Regions from separate parts of the Companilactobacillus sp. genome, predicted to be linked through region 1. Evidence: a T-box and tRNA genes for the amino acid it is inferred to sense, from the RefSeq annotation. Region 1 holds a T-box; the other holds one or more tRNA genes.

Region 1 (13,527 bases):
CTACGAATGGCAAATCAGGTAATAATGAACCAACGTCTTCGAAATCGGTCAATGAAACAGGATATCAAAAATTAAGCAAGGCGGATCAGAATAATGTGAGCTTCAAATTTGCCGTTAGCAAGGATGAAGAGAGCTCAAATTATTCGATTTCAGGAACGATCAAGAATAATTCTAAAAAGGTCGTAACGATCGATGAATCGTATTTCCATTTGGTTAGGGGTAAAAAGAGCATTAAGTCAGCATCTAAAGAAAAAGTTTCTGTGAAAGCAGGGCAACAAATTACAGTAAACGAGCTGTTCAAGAATGTCGACAGCAGTCTTTTGAGTAATGGAAAAGTATCAATTCAATACTTTGATTCAGCGAATGTAGTCGCAACACCAGATTTTTCAGATGATATTGATACTGGTGATGAAACAGATCAAACTGACAATACGAACCAAAGTACTGGTGATACGACAAGCGATAACGATTCAAATGACTCGCAAGATACTTCTGGCAATATTGTAGATAGTAGTGCGAAAGCAATTTCACTATTTAATGGTGCAGTCGGTGAGGAATCTTCCGTGACCGCAACAGACAATGGAAGCGATGGCTATACAATTAATGATAGTGATGGCAAAAGTGTGGGAACTGTTATGTATAACGGCGATACGATTGTCGTTAATGGTCCTATGATGTCATACGACGAAAACCCAAATGCATAATTTAAAATACAGTTATATACATATAAAAAACGCATGAAGCTATGAAAAAGTTTCATGCGTTTTCATTTGCTTTTTTCATCCTTAAAGTAGACTATAAAAGATGTTTACAAGTTTTGCAGAATTGGTTCAAAAATCACTAAAAATACTTTTGGACTTTAATCATTCTATTGCTGGAATTTATTTATAATTCTTAATTAACAAGATAAATAATAATAAATCGTTTTCCAATAAAATGAGGATAACAATGAGTAAAAAAATATTAATTGGCATCAATTGGTTAGCTGCAGGAATATTGACTTTAGTATTGTTATTTGCGGCGTTCATTCCAGAAGCCTTCCTTAACAAAGAAAATTGGGTCCAACCTCCAGTTCTGATCATAGTCTCAATTGGTCTATTGATCATTATCAATGGTATCCGCAAGGGTGTCGATTTGATGACGCCAAAGATGTATCGCTGGTCATTAATAATCGTTGGTGCCTTGATTTTTATCGCTCAACTTTTTGTCGCACTTAGCTTTATTGATGTTGCAAGAGCGGATAGTTATTTTGTTCGTGAGCAGGCAATTGCCTTAGCTAGAGGCAGTCAAGTATGGCAGGATTATTTCAAAATTTATCCTAATAATGTCAATACAGCGCTATTTGAAGCGTCTTTGATCAAGCCATTTTTGAAGTTAGGAATTACTCAACCTTGGCCATGGCTAAATATTATTAGGTTTATCTGGATCGATACCGGATTACTTTCCGGTCTATTTATTATCAGACGTTGGAAATATTGGCGTCCAGCAGCCTTGTTACTTATGATCACTTGGCTATTGAGCGTTCCAGTATATAGTTTTGGATTGTTCTCATACAATGATCCATTGATTATGCCAATGGCGTTAAACATTATCGCACTGGGATTGATTTTCAAAAGTCATCATGGAAAAATTAGATGGCTAGCAGGCATCGGAAGCTGGCTCTTATTAGCTTTATCAGTTGTAATGAAAAGCAACCAGATCGTGCTTTGGATCGCTATTTTTATCATCTTAGTCATTGGTTCATTCGCAAAAATGGTTGACTGGAAGTTAGCCCTGAAATGGCTAGTCGGAAGCGTTATAACGCTAGTCTTATTCTTTGGGATGTTTTCTGGAATTGCCAAAAACAATGGCTATGTCAAAAGTCCTGACCAGTCAACGCCAGTAACTAGCTGGATCGCAATGAGTTTGAATCCACAGACTCAAGGTCAATACAACGGAGCGGATTTTTATTCAGTCCGTTCAGCCAAAACAGCGACTGAAAAAAAGACGATTGCTAATGACAAGATTCGCGAGCGTGTTTCAGAAATGGGTCCGATCGGATTAACGTCTCACTTTGTTCAGAAGTTAGGAGTCTTTCTCAGTCACGGAGACTTTGATGCCATCAACTTGAATCAGCAGTGGGTCAAAGCTCCATCAGAATTTATTAGCCATCAAGATTCGGATCGTTTCTGGGCCTTGTTGGTTGCACAAGTTGGATATATTACCTTATTGTTAGGAATCATTTGGAAATTATTCACCACTCGCAAGCATCTACTAGTAACGTCATTATTGAGCATGTTCACGCTAGGGTTAACCGCATTTCACGTTCTGATCTGGGAAGTTGAACCGCGTTATGCCTTGCCATTGTTACCAATTATTATGGTCTTAGGAACAGTCGGCTGGTCGTCCGCACCACAGTTTAGTTTCAACACATCCAGAAGAGTGGCAGTCAGTGGTTTGATGGCTGTGGGAATTATCTTGAGTACTTTCAGTCTGATTCAAACCACCAACTTGCAAGCATCTCAAACAACCTCTGTGGACCTTCAAGGTATTGGTAGTTACTTCGATCCGAAGTCAGTTCAAATCAATCCTCATGAAAAATACGATTTTAACGTTCCTGTCAGAGGTCATAGTTCTGATCGAATCGATCTAACTTCAAGGTCCAAATCTATCGTTACAATCACAGTCAGTGATAACGAAAAGGTCATTCGCAAGGTGACCGATGAAGCTAAGTCGACTCAAACTGTGAAGTATCCAACCACCACGGCTAGAAACTTGAAAATTTCGATCCTCAACAATAGCAATCAACCAGTGAGCTACACTGGTGGGCTTTCCAGCTATTCGTTAACTAGTGGCAAGATATTGCCAAGTCCGCAGATGAATCTTAAATGGTACGTGGATCAAACTCATCGTGCGCCGCTTGGAACCATCAGAAGATTGACGCCAAGAGAAATGGACTCATCGACCTTGATCATCTTAAACGCTACGTTATTTATGACCGCAATTTTAGTTGTAACGTGGTCCAGACGAAAAGTCATTATCAGAATATTTTCACGTAAAAGAAGATTTCGTTAAAAAAGAGTATCAGGATATTCAAAACCCCTGATACTCTTTTGTTGTGAGCTATACAGCAGCTCAAAAATTTAGAAATCAATTTCTTTTAATACTGACGAGTTCAGTGAAAAATCTTTTTACAGTCGCAGGTTGAAGAATTTGGGCCGTTTCTTTTAATTGTTCGATAAGCGTATTGTTATTTTGAAATAAATATTTTAATGATATGGTAAATGCATAAACAATTTTTGGGGGAAATATTAATGAAAAAAAGCATTATATTAATGGGGATAATTTCGGCGATGCTTCTGGCGGGATGCAGTTCCAACTCTAGCTCGTCTAATAGTGCAAACGATCCAGCTAACGTAAGCGGCAGTACTTCAAACGCTTATCAAAAGTTGAGCCAACAAGATAAGAAGCAAGTGAAGTTTAGTTTTAAATTAACTCAAGAAGATAAGAACAAATACTCAGTCAATATGACGGTGAAAAATAACTCATCGAAAAATATTAGTTTAAAGTATGCCGATTTTTCTTTGATCAGAGGCGATGAGACTATTAAATCTGATAAAAAAGGCACCACGACGCTTTCGCATGGACAAGCAATTACTATCAACCAACTATTTACCAAGGTTTCGACTACCACGTTGAGCAACGGTCAGGTCAAGATTCAATATCTAAACTCTGACAATATTGTTGCTAAACCAGATTTTTCAGACCAGATCAACGTTGATGACAGCGATGACCAAGACAGTTCGGATACTAATGCAAGTTCAAACAGCAGTAGTCAAACAACTTCATCGAACGATGATTCTCAATCTGACAATAGCAGCGATTCTACTTCGCAACAAAGCGACCAAGTGGTTAAACGTGCTGATCAAGCAGAAGATTTGTATAGACGTGCTACTGGTACTTGGAGTGGGGGACTCACAGTTCAAAAAACTTCAGGCGGATGGAATATGATCTGGGATACTGGCGCTAACGGATATGTCGATAATAATGGAAATGTTACAAGTAGCCAAGGGGTAACCACTACATATGATGAAATGCTGCATGCACAACAAAACGGTGGACCTGTTAAACCTTAATTTTAGAAATCTCTCGATACTGTCGAGGGATTTTTTTATTTCCAGCGCTCAAAACCTGTCAGATCACAAATATCAGGGCGTTGGATAATGCCAATTTTTTCAAAATGTTGCTTGGACAATAATTTTTGCATCGGGATGTTCTTCTCGTGGGTATCAGTACGAAGGCTGTGGATGTCGTTTTCAAGAGCTCTCTGCCATGCAAAATCCAATAACTTTGATCCGATGCCATGACCCTTAACGTCGTTGTCGACAGCTAGTCGGTGAATGGTCTCGTAATCTCCATTTCTATTCCATGTACCAGATTGAATGTTATCGTATTCCGGTTGTCTTAAAAAAGTTAGCGTGATGCTGCCGACAATGTTTCTGTCCTCAATCGCAACGAAGCATTCTTGATTTGAAATGTCAGTCATTATGACTTCTTTTGATGGATAACCATTTTGCCACTGGTCAATTCTTTCAGCTTTGAAAAAAGCTTGTGCCTGTTGAATCAAGGTCATGATTTTAGGTAGGTCAGTTGATGTAGCTGTTTTGATTTTCATAATAAAACCTCCATATTGTATAAAAAAAGGCTTGATCAAAATGATCAAGCCTTAAGTTTCTAAGTAAGATTAGAATTCGGCATTTCCTGGTGTTCTTGGGTAAGCTATAACGTCACGGATGTTTGACATACCTGTTAGGTACATAACAAGACGTTCGAAACCAATTCCGAAACCTGAGTGAACTGTACCGCCGTACTTACGTAATTCTAAGTACCACTTGTATTCTTCAGGATTTAAGTTGAAGTCTTTAAGTTTTTCTTCTAAGACGTCCATTCTTTCTTCACGTTGTGATCCACCGATCAACTCACCAATTTCAGGAACTAATAAGTCAGCAGCAGCAACGGTCTTGCCGTCGTCGTTAGCACGCATATAGAAAGCTTTGAAGTCTTTAGGATAATCTGTTAAGAAAACAGGTTTCTTGAAGACTTTTTCTGAAAGGTAACGTTCATGTTCAGCTTCAAGATCTAAGCCCCAGCTAACTGGAACTTCAAAGTTTACATCAGCTTTTTCAAGCAAGTCGATGGCTTCGGTATAAGTTATCTGTGCAAATTTTTCAGAAACAGTGTTCTTCAAACGGCTGATCAAGTTTTCATCAACGTTGTCGTTCAAGAATTCAACTTCTTCTTTAGCATGGTCGAGCACGTAGTTAACTACGTATTTCAACAATTCTTCAGAAACGTTGATCTCATCTTGCATGTCGGCAAAGGCCATTTCTGGTTCGATCATCCAGAACTCTGAAGCGTGACGACCAGTATGTGAGTTTTCAGCTCTAAATGTAGGACCAAATGTATAAACGTTTCTGAGTGAAAGTGCGAAGGCTTCAACTTCAAGTTGGCCAGAAACAGTTAAGTTAGTTTCCTTCTTGAAAAAGTCTTGGTTGTAATCAACTTTGCCATCGTCTGTCTTTGGAACGTTGTTCAAGTCTAAAGTCGTAACTTGGAACATTTCACCGGCACCTTCAGCATCTGAACTAGTGATGATAGGTGTTTGGATGTATGAAAAGTCGTGATGTTGCAAGTATTCATGAATTGCAAATGCGGCAATCGAACGGATTTTAAATACTGAGTAAAAAGTATTTGTACGTGGACGCAAGTGAGCGATTGTTCTTAGATATTCATATGAATGAGCTTTCTTTTGTAATGGATAATCAACATCAGAAGAACCCAATTCTTTAACTTCTGTAGCATGAATTTCAAATGGTTGTTGAGCATCAGGAGTTAAGGCAAGTGCACCAGTAACTTCGATCGTTGTACTGATTGGGAATTTCTTGATGTCATCAAAGGCGTCTTCCATATCAGCCTTGGCGAAAACAACTTGAACATTCTTGAAGAATGAACCGTCATTAACTTCGATGAAACCAATTTTTTTAGAACCTCTAAGAGTTCTGATCCAACCTTCGATAGTGATCTCTTCACCATCTTTGTATTCTTTAGTGAATAAATCTTTTGCTGTAACTTTTACCATAAATGGATTCTCCTTTCGATATTGAAGAAGTGCTAGGGAGTGAAAACTTTGGGGTTTGGGTTAGGTGAGGCTTCCGATAAGTGCCACTAAATGCTAAAAAGCATTAAGTGGCACTAAAAAAAGACCCAACATCCCAATAAAGGGACGAAAGGTCTTTCGCGGTACCACCCAATTTGTTTTCATACGAAAACATCTCTACAAGCACAAACATGCTCTCTGGCTGTAACGTGCCAGATCCGTCTAACCCTACTGTTGGTTCAGGCCGATGACAAAAGATGTTTTTCGTAAATACCCGCATGCTAGGTTTACACTGACCCTAACTCACTGAAAATTGGATAAATAGTACTCCTTCTTTTTTAAATCCTATGTATTAAGTTATTGAAAGAGTAGCACAGAAATTTGGTGGTTGTAAAGGTTAAAGACCAAAATGAAAAATTTTAACAAAAAGGTTGCCAACCACATAAAATGGTGTTAATTTATTATACGTGGTCGGCAACATAAAATAAAAAAGAGGTTTTATTAATGAAAAAAGTATTAGTAGTTAAAGCACATCCTGAAAATAGTGAATCTAGAACTTTGAAAGTGTTAAATCAATTCTTGAAAGATTATGAAGATAAAAATCCCGAAGATGTGATTCAAATCGATGATTTATATGATGAGGATTTTCCGGAGTTAGGTCCGGATCAATTTGAGGCATGGTCATTAATGAGAAATAATGATAGTTTGCAAAAATTATCAAAAGACGCTAAATCTAAGATAGATTTATACAATCAGGCAATTGATCAATACATTGATGCTGATAAAATTGTCATCGCAAATCCTATGTGGAATATGATGGTTCCGACGAAATTGAAGTCATGGATCGATGCTATCAATATTGCTGGAAAAACTTTTAAGTATACAGCAGATGGTGCTGAACCTTTGGCACCTGGTAAGAAAGTTATTCATATCCAATCAGCAGGCGGTTTTTATGAAGGTAAAGACTTTGGAAGCCAATATATCAAAGGCATGATGGAATTTCTAGGTAGTCAGCCAGTTCAAAAAATCAGTGTCGAAGGCATGGATCATTTCCCTGAAAAAGCTGAAGGTCTAATGCAAGAAAGTTTATCAGAAGCTAGAAAACTAGCCACAACATTTTAACTGGAGGTAATAATTATGGAAACAGTACGTAATGTTGACACCCATGGGAATACTTATAACCGAACTTTTCTGATTTTATCCGTATTGCTTGGTGGCTTTATGACCGTTTTGACAGAAACCTTACTCAATAATGGATTGCCTGCGATTGAAAGAAGCTTTGGAATTAGTACTTCAACAGTACAATGGCTATCTACCGGCTATTTATTGGTAATTGGAATTATGGTGCCAATTTCTGCAACTTTGCTATATAAATTTAAATCAAAAAGTTTATATCTTAGTTCTATTTTGATTTTTTTGATAGGGACTAGTACTGCTTATCTTGCACCAAACTTCTCCATATTATTAATTGGTCGTTTGATTCAAGCAGTTAGTGTCGGGATTATCATGCCATTCATGCAAAATATTATGGTCATGATTTTCCCTCCAGAAAAACGTGGTATGGCGATGGGGTTAACAGGAATCGTAGTGGCACTTGCTCCAGCAATCGGACCAACTCTTTCAGGCTGGATCGTTGATAATGCAACATGGCGTGACCTGTTTGGGATTTTGATCCCAGTTTCAATTTTAGTAATCGTTTTAGCATATTTTGGTATGAGAGATATTGTAGAAACTACTAATCCAAAATTAGATTTAATTTCGGTTTTAGAGTCGACAGTTGGTTTTGGTGGCATCCTTTTGGGATTTTCAATTATTGGTTCTGGAAATTTAATTGTTAGTTTGAGTGCGTTAGTTGTCGGAGCAATCGGTATAACGTTGTTGATCAGACGTCAGTTAAAAATAAAAATTCCAATGTTAGATATGAAAGTTTTCAAGTCGAGTATTTTTACCAGAACTACGTGGCTAAGTAGTATTGCTAATATGTCATTGTTGGGGATGCAATTATTAGTTCCTTTGTATCTTCAGTCAGTATTTCAGACTAGTGCGCTTACCGCTGGATTAGTAATGTTACCAGGAGCATTGATGATGGGTATTGTTAATCCATTGGCAGGTAATTTGTTTGATAAATATGGTATTAAAAAATTGGCTATCACAGGTTTCTCGATTTTTACAGTTGCAACAATCGGATTTCTTTTGATTGATCCAAATACTTCTTTAGTTCTAGTATCCATTTTGTATGCTGTTTGGATGATCGGTATTTCATTAGTAGCTATGCAGCTAGCAACAGCAGGAATAAATGATCTTGCTCCTAATTTAGTCGCACATGGAAATGCCATTAATACGATGGCTCGACAAATTGCTGCAGCTATTGCAACGGCGTTATTAGTTTCTATTTCTAGTATCGGTGCAAAAGCAATGGTTGCTTCTGGTACAATTGGAGCAGAACTTTTTGGTTATCGTTTAGCTTATTTAACGGTTGTTATCATTTCAGTTATCGGATTAATTGGAACTTTTAAGTTGAAGAATAATCAATCAAGAGAGGCTTAATTATGAATGAAACTAATTTTCCACTGGGAAATATTATTATTGCTTTGGTATCATCTCATCGAAATTTGACTACGCAACGAATCAGAAAATTGGGTTTATACCCAGGTCAAGATATGATCTTGATGCAATTGTTACAACGAGATCGACAGTCTCAAAATGAACTTGTTCAATCCCTTTGCGTTGATCATTCAACAATTGCTAAATCAGTTAATAGATTGATGAAAAATGATTTGGTTGTAACTGTGAAATCAGAGATCGACAAACGAGTTACTTTAGTAAGTTTAACCTCTAAAGGAAAAGACATTGCTCAGCAAGCACAAGATGTCTGGGACGACGTTGAAAAAATTGCTACGGGTGATATGTCATCGGAAGAGGTTACTTCATTTTTAAAATTATCAGAAGAAATGGTAAGAAATTTCAATAATGCGATGGATAAAAAATAAGGTGAGGGCATCTTATTAGGAATGATATGTTGCCAACCACCTTTTAATAGAGGAGAACATGAATGCTTAAATTATTAAAACGTTTGAATAAACGTGAATATGGCATGATATTGGTCAGTGTTATTTTTATAGCACTTCAGGTTTGGCTAGAATTAAAAATTCCTGATTATATGTCTGTCCTGACCCAACAGCTAGAAACCAAAGGTACCACGGTCTCGCAAATACTGTCACCAGGAATGACGATGTTGCTACTATCGATATTGAGTGTCGTCGCATCAGTGATAGTTGGTTATTTCGTCGCAAAGATTGCTGCTGGATTTACGGCACGTTTGCGTAAAGACACATTTAATCAGGTCATGGATTTTTCTCAAGAAGATTTGAAAAAATTTTCTATCCCCAGCCTTTTGACCAGATCGACAAATGATATTACTCAAGTGCAAACCTTTGTTGCTATGGGACTTCAGGCAATTATCAAAGCACCAATCACGGCAATTTGGGCAATTACCAAGATAGCAAACAAGGGATGGCAATGGACGACTGCCACTGGAATAGCTGTTTTACTATTAGTCTTGATGCTGACCTTCATTTTATTAATGGTTCAGCCTAAATTTAAGGTAGTTCAGGGATTAACTGATCGACTAAATTCAATTACGCGTGAGAATCTAAATGGTATTAAAGTTGTCCATGCGTACAACGCCGAAGATTATCAAAATGAAAAATTCGATGAGGCAAATAACAATTTAACCAAAACAAATTTATTTGCTTATCGAGTCTTATCATTAATGAACCCCGGAATGACCTTCATTTCCAGTGCCTTGACTTTATCAGTTTATGCAATTGGAGCGGTAGTCATTGAGGCAGCTGCTCAAACACAAAAGCTAGTATTGTTTGGTAATATGATTGTCTTTTCTTCATACGCAATGCAAGTTATCATGGGATTTTTGTTATTGTCGATAATCTTTGTTTTGTTACCAAGAGTCAGTGTATCGGCAAACCGTTTGAATGAAGTGTTAGATGTAAAGCCTTCTATTCAATATCCAGAACAATCCGGTTCAGAAGATAATACAGAAGAATCAGGAAAGATTGAGTTTGATAACGTTGGTTTTAAGTACCAAGGAGCAGAATCTAGTGCTCTAAAAGATATGAGTTTTACCGCTAATAAAGGTCAGACAATTGCTTTTATTGGATCGACTGGGAGTGGTAAAAGTACAGCACTACAGTTAATATCCCGTTTGTATGATGCGACGAGTGGGTCAATTAAGATCGATGGCAGAGATATTAGAAAATACACTGAAAAAGATTTGAACGATAAAATTGGGTACGTGCCACAAAGTGCTGTTCTTTTTAGTGGAACAATTAGATCTAATATTGATTTTGGTACCAAGAAAAATCGAAAAGCCCTAACGGATGAAGAAATTTATCAAGCATTGGATATAGCTCAATCTAAAGATTTTGTGATGGATAAGGATAAACAATTAGACGCACCGGTTGCTCAAAATGGCGATAATTTTTCTGGAGGTCAGAAACAAAGATTGGGAATTGCCAGGGCTGTCGCACGTAGACCGGAAATTTTATTATTTGATGATTCATTTTCTGCATTGGATTATGAAACAGATGCAAAATTGCGCCAAAGCTTAAAAGAAAAAGCTGGTAATATTACCAAAATCATTGTTGCCCAAAGAATCAGTACTGTTATGGATGCTGACCAAATCATTGTCCTAGATAATGGTGAAGTCGTTGGGCAAGGAACTCATCAAGAATTATTAAAAGATAATCATGTTTATCAAGAAATAGCTTACTCACAACTTTCTAAGGAGGAATTGGCTAATGGAAAATAAAAAGATTAGTTTAATGGCCGGTATTAAAAAATATGGTCAAACTTATATTAAATATTTGATCTTAGCAGCAATCTTCTCCTTGATCGGTAGTGTGGCAACGGTAATTGGACCTAGTCAATTGAGTAAGATCACCAATTTGATCTCGGCTGGACTGCATTCAGCTATTAATGTGCCAGAAGTGTTTAAGATCACTGTAATATTAGCGATTATCTACATTGTGGGAGCGATATTTAATTATTTTCAAGGTTTTATCATCGCGACCGTCACACAAAAATTTACACAAGGATTAAGGTCGAATATTAGTTCCAAAATTAATCGATTGCCATTAAAGTATTTTGATACCCATGACCAAGGGGATACTTTAAGTCGAGTTACCAATGATTTGGATACTTTAGGACAATCGCTGAATCAAAGCTTAGGAACGGTTATTTCGTCTACATTATTAATTGTCGGATCAATCGTTATGATGCTAATTACCAATTGGATACTGACATTAACAGCGGTAATTGCCGTATTGATTGGTTTTGTATTAACTATTTTGATCATGATGAGATCGCAGAAGTATTTCAATAATCAGCAAAATGGTCTGGCTAATGTTTCCGGATTTCTAGAAGAGACTTATAGTGGCCAAACTATCGTTAAAACTTATAATAATACTGATAATGCTTCGAAAAAATTCGATCAACTCAATAATAATTTGTACGACAATGTTTGGAAATCTCAATTCTTATCAGGAATCATGCAACCACTGATGAACTTTATCGGTAACTTTGGTTACGTTGCCGTAGTTATTGTAGGTTCAATTTTAGTTTTGAACCATGTGATCACAATTGGTGTTGTTGTTGCTTTTATCGTATTTGTAAGAATATTTACCCAACCGTTATCACAAATAACACAAGCTTTTTCAAGTTTACAATCCGCTCAGGCAGCTATGAAACGAGTCTTTGAATTCTTGGATGAAAAAGAAGTCGATGATGAGATGGATAAACCTGATCAAATAGTTAAGACTAAGGGTCAGGTCGATTTTGAACACGTAAAATTTGGATATGATAAAGATAATACAATCATCAAAGACTTTGACGTTCATGTAAAACCTGGTCAGAAGATTGCAATTGTGGGTCCGACAGGATCTGGGAAAACTACGATCGTCAGTTTGTTGATGAGATTTTATGACCCAGATAGTGGGAAAATCAAGATTGATGGGATCGATACTCAAAATTTACAGCGTAGCAATGTCAGAGAACAATTCGATATGGTATTACAGGACACATGGTTATTTGAAGATACCATCATGAATAATCTCAAATATAATCAATCTGACGTAACTGATGAACAAGTTAAAAGGGCCACTAAAGCGGTTGACATCGATCATTTCATTAATACTCTACCAAATGGCTATCAGACCGTTTTGGATGACTCAGTCAGCCTTTCTGCGGGTCAAAGGCAATTGCTTACTATTGCTAGAGCTTTGATCAGAAATAAGTCGATGCTAATTCTAGATGAGGCTACTAGTTCAGTCGATACTAGAACTGAGGAGCAAATTCAAAAAGCCATGGATCTGCTGACAGAAAACCGGACCTCATTCATTATTGCTCATCGCCTTTCAACAATTAAAAATGCTGATCTTATTTTAGTTTTAAAGGATGGCAAGATAATAGAACGAGGTACGCATGGACAATTAATGAAACAAGCAGGTTTTTATTCTAATTTATATAACAGTCAATTTGAGATGTAATTAAAAACATACCTATAAGAAGGTATGTTTTTTACTTTGACGTGATTAAATTTCAGTCATAATATTAAATTAGAATTGGATTGTTAATAAATTCGCTAATTAGATGTAAAAAGTGTAGTATTAGTTACCCAAACATATGTTTGGTACAAAGTCCAATGTGACGTCATATATAACTAACTATAAGGTTAATAACGTCACGTTTCACATGAAACATTGTTTCAAAACCCAACCACCTCATGAGGTTGGGCAATATTTTTTAAAAAGGAGGTTCTTTTTAATGAAACAAGGATCGATTTTTGATGATCAAGCTCAACAAAATTCACCCTTAGCTAATCGAGTTCGTCCAACTGATTTTGACGGATTTACCGGACAAAAGCATTTGATTGGCAAAGGAAAAATCTTGCGTGATCTGATTGACCAAGACAAGCTATCATCAATGATTTTTTGGGGACCTCCTGGTGTTGGCAAGACTACATTGGCACAGATTATTGCCCATAAGACCAAGTCACAATTCATTACTTTCAGTGCGGTAACTAGTGGTATTAAAGAGATTCGTGAGATCATGCAGGAAGCAGAAAATAATCGTGAGATGGGTGAAAGAACAGTCGTCTTCATTGATGAAATTCATCGTTTCAATAAAGCTCAACAAGATGCATTTTTACCATTCGTTGAACGTGGCAGCATCATTTTGATTGGCGCAACAACTGAGAATCCATCTTTTGAGATCAATTCCGCCTTGCTGTCCCGATGCAAAGTTTTTGTGCTTAAACAATTGACGGTTGATGATATCGTCGAACTTTTGCATAATGCTCTGAAAAATCCGGAGGC
Region 2 (5,600 bases), 1.6 Mb from region 1:
ATTGATGACGATTCAGATAGAAAGGTCGTTGTAACTTCTGCTCCTGGAAAAAGATTCGATGGTGACGTCAAAGTAACTGATCTATTGATTAAATATGCAGAAGCAGTTTTAGATAAAAAAGAATATAGCGATATCGTTAATGATATCCTATCTCGATACGCAGAGATCAGCGACTATTTCGAGTTAGATGATAGTACCATTGATTCAATAAAACAAAAATTAGACTCGCTTGCTACTACTAAGTTTTCAGATGATGATCACCTCATGGCAGCATTTAAGGCTCATGGCGAATATCTCAATGCAATTTTATTAGCTGCAGTTTTAAACAGTGAAGGAATCAAAGCTAAATTTCTCGATCCTAAAGACGCTGGATTTTTAGTGGGCGGAGAACCTAACAATGCTGACGTACTAGAAGATACTTATTTGAATCTCAGCAAATATAAATTCGGCGATGAACGTATTGTCTTTCCAGGATTTTTTGGATACAGCGAAAATGGTTCCATCTATACCTTTACACGTGGTGGATCAGATATCACAGGTGCAATTCTCAGTCGTGGATTCAAGGCTGATCTCTACGAAAACTTTACTGATGTTGATGCGATTTACGTAGCAAACAATCACGTTGTCAAAGACCCAGTTGCTATTCAAAAGATGTCTTATCGTGAAATGCGAGAATTATCTTATGCAGGATTCTCAGTCTTTCAAGATGAAGCAATTATCCCAGCAGTCCAAGGACAAGTGCCAGTCAATGTTAAAAACACTAACAACCCTAGTGCACCTGGTACTCTGATTGTTCCTGAACAATTCTTATTCAATCCTGCCAATCCAATTACAGGTATTGCAAGTTCTAAACGTTTTTCAGCGCTTTATTTACACCGTTACTTGCTAAATAAAGAAGTTGGCTTCACTTTACAACTCTTAAAGATCTTTTATCGTTATGGAATTTCATATGAACATATGCCTTCCGGTATCGATGACTTAACAATTATCTTCGATAGGAGTAAATTATCTAAGACAACAATAAAGAATTTATGCAATGATATTAAAGAAACGCTTAATCCTGACTATATGGAATGGATCGATGATTACGCAATCATTATGGTTGTCGGTGAAGGTATCGCCCATACTGTTGATACTATGGGTAAGATCATTGATTCATTAACGCAAAACAATATTGCCATTCATATGATCAACCAAGGTGCTTCCAGAATTTCGATCATGATCGGTACCAGATTAAAAGATGCCGATAAAGCGGTTCGCCATATCTACGATACATTCTTCAATAATGACGATGATGAGGTATAACAATGGTTCAATTACTCAAGGTACACGGTTCTGAAAATCAATTTTTTATCTTCGACCAAACACAACTAAATCAACAACTAACTGATGAAGAACTCAGTAAGCTTGGTATTAAACTCTGTGATCCCAAAAATAACATTTTAAACGGAGCAGATGGAGTTCTCGTGGTAAATGACGCAACCGACAATGCATTAGCTCAAATGCGAGTGATCAATGCTGACGGCAGCGAAGCTAAGATGTGTGGCAACGGCTTAAGAACAGTTAGTCGCTATCTCTCTGAAAAATTCAACGAGACTGACTTTAATATTCAGACAATTGGTGCAGACTTAGAAGTAAAGAAATCAGCAGATTTGGCTGATGGCGTTCCAGCATTTAGCGTTCAGATCAAACCCATTTCTTTTGCAGCTAAAGACTTACCTTTCTCTTACCAGAATATGTCAGAAATGATCAATGAAAAAGTTCCAGAATTTTTACCTGCTCAAACATTTACCTCAATTGCGGTTCCCAATCCACATTTGATAAGTTTCCTTGATAAGATCAACGAGAAGGAATTAGGACAATTAGGTAAATACCTTAACTCACCTAATGAATACTTCCCTGAAGGCGTAAATGTGAGTTTTGCTGAGATTCTAGGTAAGAACAAATTGTTCGTTCAAACCTACGAGCGTGGTGTTGGCTTTACCAATGCTTGCGGTACAGGTATGTCAGCAACTAGTCTAGCATTTGCAATGCTCCATCCGAATGATTTTGATGAGACGAAAGATATCTCAGTATATAACCCAGGCGGAATGGTAAAAACTCACGTTACACTTGAAAACACTAAGGAAGAAGCCAATATTCATTTAATTGGAAATGCTACTTTTACAGATACACTTGATATATCCGAAGCTGATTTTCATAAGTTAGATTTTGATAAGTTTGACATCAAGTCAACCGGAGAAGAAGCCAAGTATCAAGCATTTGTAGATGCTTTTGTAAAATAAAAAAAGGTTCGGTCCACTGAATTAAATCAGTTGGATCGAACCTTTTTTACTACCATAATTTAAGCATACTAACCTTCTATAAGAACAATGAATAATCATACAGTTACATCTTTACCATAAACACAAAAGAAGCTCGTTAAACTTAATTAACGGGCTTCTTTTGGGAATAGTTTCTGATGTTTTAAATATTTCTGTAACGGAGAATGTGGGGTTCGAACCCACGATACAGGTTAATACCCGTATACATGATTTCCAATCATGCTCCTTCAACCACTCGGACAATTCTCCAGAAATAAAAAAAAACTCCGGTTGTCAGACTCGAACTGACGACAACCTGATTAACAGTCAGGTGCTCTACCAACTGAGCTAAACCGGAATTAAAACCAAGCGTGGCAACTACCTATCCTCGCGGGTAGTTTCCCACCAACTACTTTCGGCGTGAAGAAGCTTAACTTCTGTGTTCGGCATGGGAACAGGTGTATCCTTCTTGCTATCGCCACCACACTTTGGTGTTCCCTCGTACCTTCAAAACTAGATATTAATTATAATGATTAAACAAACTCTTACTTACTGCTGACTGCGGTTAAGTCCTCGATCTATTAGTACTGCTCAGCTCCAAGTATCACTACTCTTCCACCCGCAGCCTATCTACGTCATATTCTTTAACGGATCTTACTTCCTTAACGGAATGGGAAATCTCATCTCGAGGGGGGCTTCACACTTAGATGCTTTCAGCGTTTATCCCGTCCATACGTAGCTACCCAGCGATGCTCTTGGCAGAACAACTGGTACACCAGAGGTATGTCCATCCCGGTCCTCTCGTACTAAGGACAGCTCCTCTCAAATTTCCTACGCCCGCGACGGATAGGGACCGAACTGTCTCACGACGTTCTGAACCCAGCTCGCGTACCGCTTTAATGGGCGAACAGCCCAACCCTTGGGACCGACTACAGCCCCAGGATGCGATGAGCCGACATCGAGGTGCCAAACCTCCCCGTCGATGTGAACTCTTGGGGGAGATAAGCCTGTTATCCCCAGGGTAGCTTTTATCCGTTGAGCGATGGCCCTTCCATTCGGTACCACCGGATCACTAACTCCGACTTTCGTCCCTGCTCGACTTGTCAGTCTCGCAGTCAAGCTCGCTTATACGTTTACACTCTGCGAATGATTTCCAACCATTCTGAGCGAACCTTTGAGCGCCTCCGTTACTTTTTAGGAGGCGACCGCCCCAGTCAAACTGCCCACCAGACACTGTCCCTCACCACGATTATTGGTGTAGGTTAGAGCCTTCATATAACAAGGGTAGTATCCCACCAACGCCTCCTTCGAAACTAGCGTTCCGAATTCAATGGCTCCTACCTATCCTGTACATGTCACACAAAAACTCAATATCAAGCTACAGTAAAGCTCCATGGGGTCTTTCCGTCCTGTCGCGGGTAACCCGCATCTTCACGGGTATTATAATTTCACCGAGTCTCTCGTTGAGACAGTGCCCAAATCATTACGCCTTTCGTGCGGGTCGGAACTTACCCGACAAGGAATTTCGCTACCTTAGGACCGTTATAGTTACGGCCGCCGTTTACTGGGGCTTCAATTCTCAGCTTCGCATAAGCTAACTGATCCTCTTAACCTTCCAGCACCGGGCAGGCGTCAGCCCATATACGTCATCTTACGATTTAGCATAGACCTGTGTTTTTGATAAACAGTTGTTTGGGCCTATTCACTGCGGCTGGCTGTTACACCAGCACCCCTTCTCCCGAAGTTACGGGGTCATTTTGCCGAGTTCCTTAACGAGAGTTCACTCGCTGACCTTAGGATTCTCTCCTCGACTACCTGTGTCGGTTTGCGGTACGGGTAGTTTATATCTAACTAGAAACTTTTCTCGGCAGTGTGAGTTATTGTGCTTCGCTACTTAAATTTCGCTCCTCATCACAGATTGTCCTTATAGGTAAAAGCATTTGACTCTTTCCAAGACTTTCTGCTTGAACATACTTTTCCAGCCGTATGCACACATCATCCTCCTGCGTCCTTCCATCGTTCAAACAATATAAACTAGTACAGGAATCTCAACCTGTTTTCCATCGATTACACCTCTCGGTCTCATCTTAGGTCCCGACTAACCCTGGGAGGACGAGCCTTCCCCAGGAAACCTTAGTCTTTCGGCCGATCAGATTCTCACTGATCTTTCGCTACTCATACCGGCATTCTCACTTCTAAGAACTCCACTGCTCCTCACGGTACAGCTTCAATGCTCTTACAACGCTCTCCTACCACGTATCTTACGATACATCCACAGTTTCGGTATCATGCTTAGCCCCGGTACATTTTCGGCGCAGAATCACTCGACTAGTGAGCTATTACGCACTCTTTGAATGAATGGCTGCTTCTAAGCCAACATCCTAGTTGTCTGTGCATTTCCACATCCTTTTCCACTTAGCATGAATTTTGGGACCTTAACTGGTGATCTGGGCTGTTTCCCTTTCGACGATGGATCTTATCACTCACCGTCTGACTCCCGGGTATAGATCTATGGCATTCGGAGTTTATCTGAATTCAGTAACCCAAGACGGGCCCCTAGTCCAAACAGTGCTCTACCTCCACGATCCTTTTCCCCGAGGCTAACCCTAAAGCTATTTCGGAGAGAACCAGCTATCTCCAAGTTCGTTTGGAATTTCACCGCTACCCACACCTCATCCCAGCATTTTTCAACATACATGGGTTCGGTCCTCCAATGCGTTTTACCGCATCTTCAACCTGGACATGGGTAGGTCACTTGGTTTCGGGTCTACATCAACATACTTAGTCGCCCTATTCAGACTCGCTTTCGCTCCGGCTCCGACTCTTCATCTTAACCTTGCATGTTAACGTAACTCGCCGGTTCATTCTACAAAAGGCACGCCATCACCCCTTAACGGGCTTTGACTACTTGTAGGCACACGGTTTCAGGATCTATTTCACTCCCCTTCCGGGGTTCTTTTCACCTTTCCCTCACGGTACTGGTTCACTATCGGTCACTAGGGAGTATTTAGCCTTGGGAGATGGTCCTCCCAGATTCCGACGGGGTTTCTCGTGTCCCGCCGTACTCAGGATACTGATTGGAGTGGTTCGGATTTCATTTACGAGGCTTTCACTCTCTTTGGCTCAGCTTTCCAACTGATTCTACTATCCTTGCCTTTTGTTCTCACTACATCAGTCCTACAACCCCAAAGAGCAAGCTCTCTGGTTTGGGCTGTTCCCGTTTCGCTCGCCGCTACTCAGGGAATCGATTTTTCTTTCTCTTCCTGCAACTACTTAGATGTTTCAGTTCATTGCGTC

What was found. A T-box is a leader RNA that pairs with one kind of tRNA and senses whether it is charged. The one in region 1 lies ahead of asnS (asparagine--tRNA ligase), so its partner is inferred to be a tRNA-Asn.
Region 2: it encodes a tRNA-Asn, which carries the amino acid that the T-box ahead of asnS (asparagine--tRNA ligase) is inferred to sense. The anticodon was not compared.

The regions. Positions count from the first base shown of each region.
Region 1 is NZ_JAKVLR010000001.1:1,597,881-1,611,407, reverse strand. Features, by position in the region: gene LKF16_RS07805 (hypothetical protein) at 1-704, shown strand, start outside; gene LKF16_RS07800 (hypothetical protein) at 949-3,054, shown strand; gene LKF16_RS07795 (hypothetical protein) at 3,294-4,115, shown strand; gene LKF16_RS07790 (GNAT family N-acetyltransferase) at 4,151-4,654, opposite strand; gene asnS (asparagine--tRNA ligase) at 4,724-6,118, opposite strand; T-box leader at 6,256-6,487, opposite strand; gene LKF16_RS07780 (FMN-dependent NADH-azoreductase) at 6,641-7,258, shown strand; gene LKF16_RS07775 (DHA2 family efflux MFS transporter permease subunit) at 7,274-8,683, shown strand; gene LKF16_RS07770 (MarR family winged helix-turn-helix transcriptional regulator) at 8,686-9,126, shown strand; gene LKF16_RS07765 (ABC transporter ATP-binding protein) at 9,189-10,964, shown strand; gene LKF16_RS07760 (ABC transporter ATP-binding protein) at 10,954-12,699, shown strand; gene LKF16_RS07755 (replication-associated recombination protein A) at 12,977-13,527, shown strand, end outside.
Region 2 is NZ_JAKVLR010000001.1:289-5,888, reverse strand. Features, by position in the region: gene LKF16_RS00030 (aspartate kinase) at 1-1,305, shown strand, start outside; gene dapF (diaminopimelate epimerase) at 1,308-2,285, shown strand; tRNA gene LKF16_RS00020 (tRNA-Ser) at 2,483-2,573, opposite strand; tRNA gene LKF16_RS00015 (tRNA-Asn) at 2,589-2,661, opposite strand; rRNA gene rrf (5S ribosomal RNA) at 2,673-2,789, opposite strand; rRNA gene LKF16_RS00005 (23S ribosomal RNA) at 2,865-5,600, opposite strand, start outside.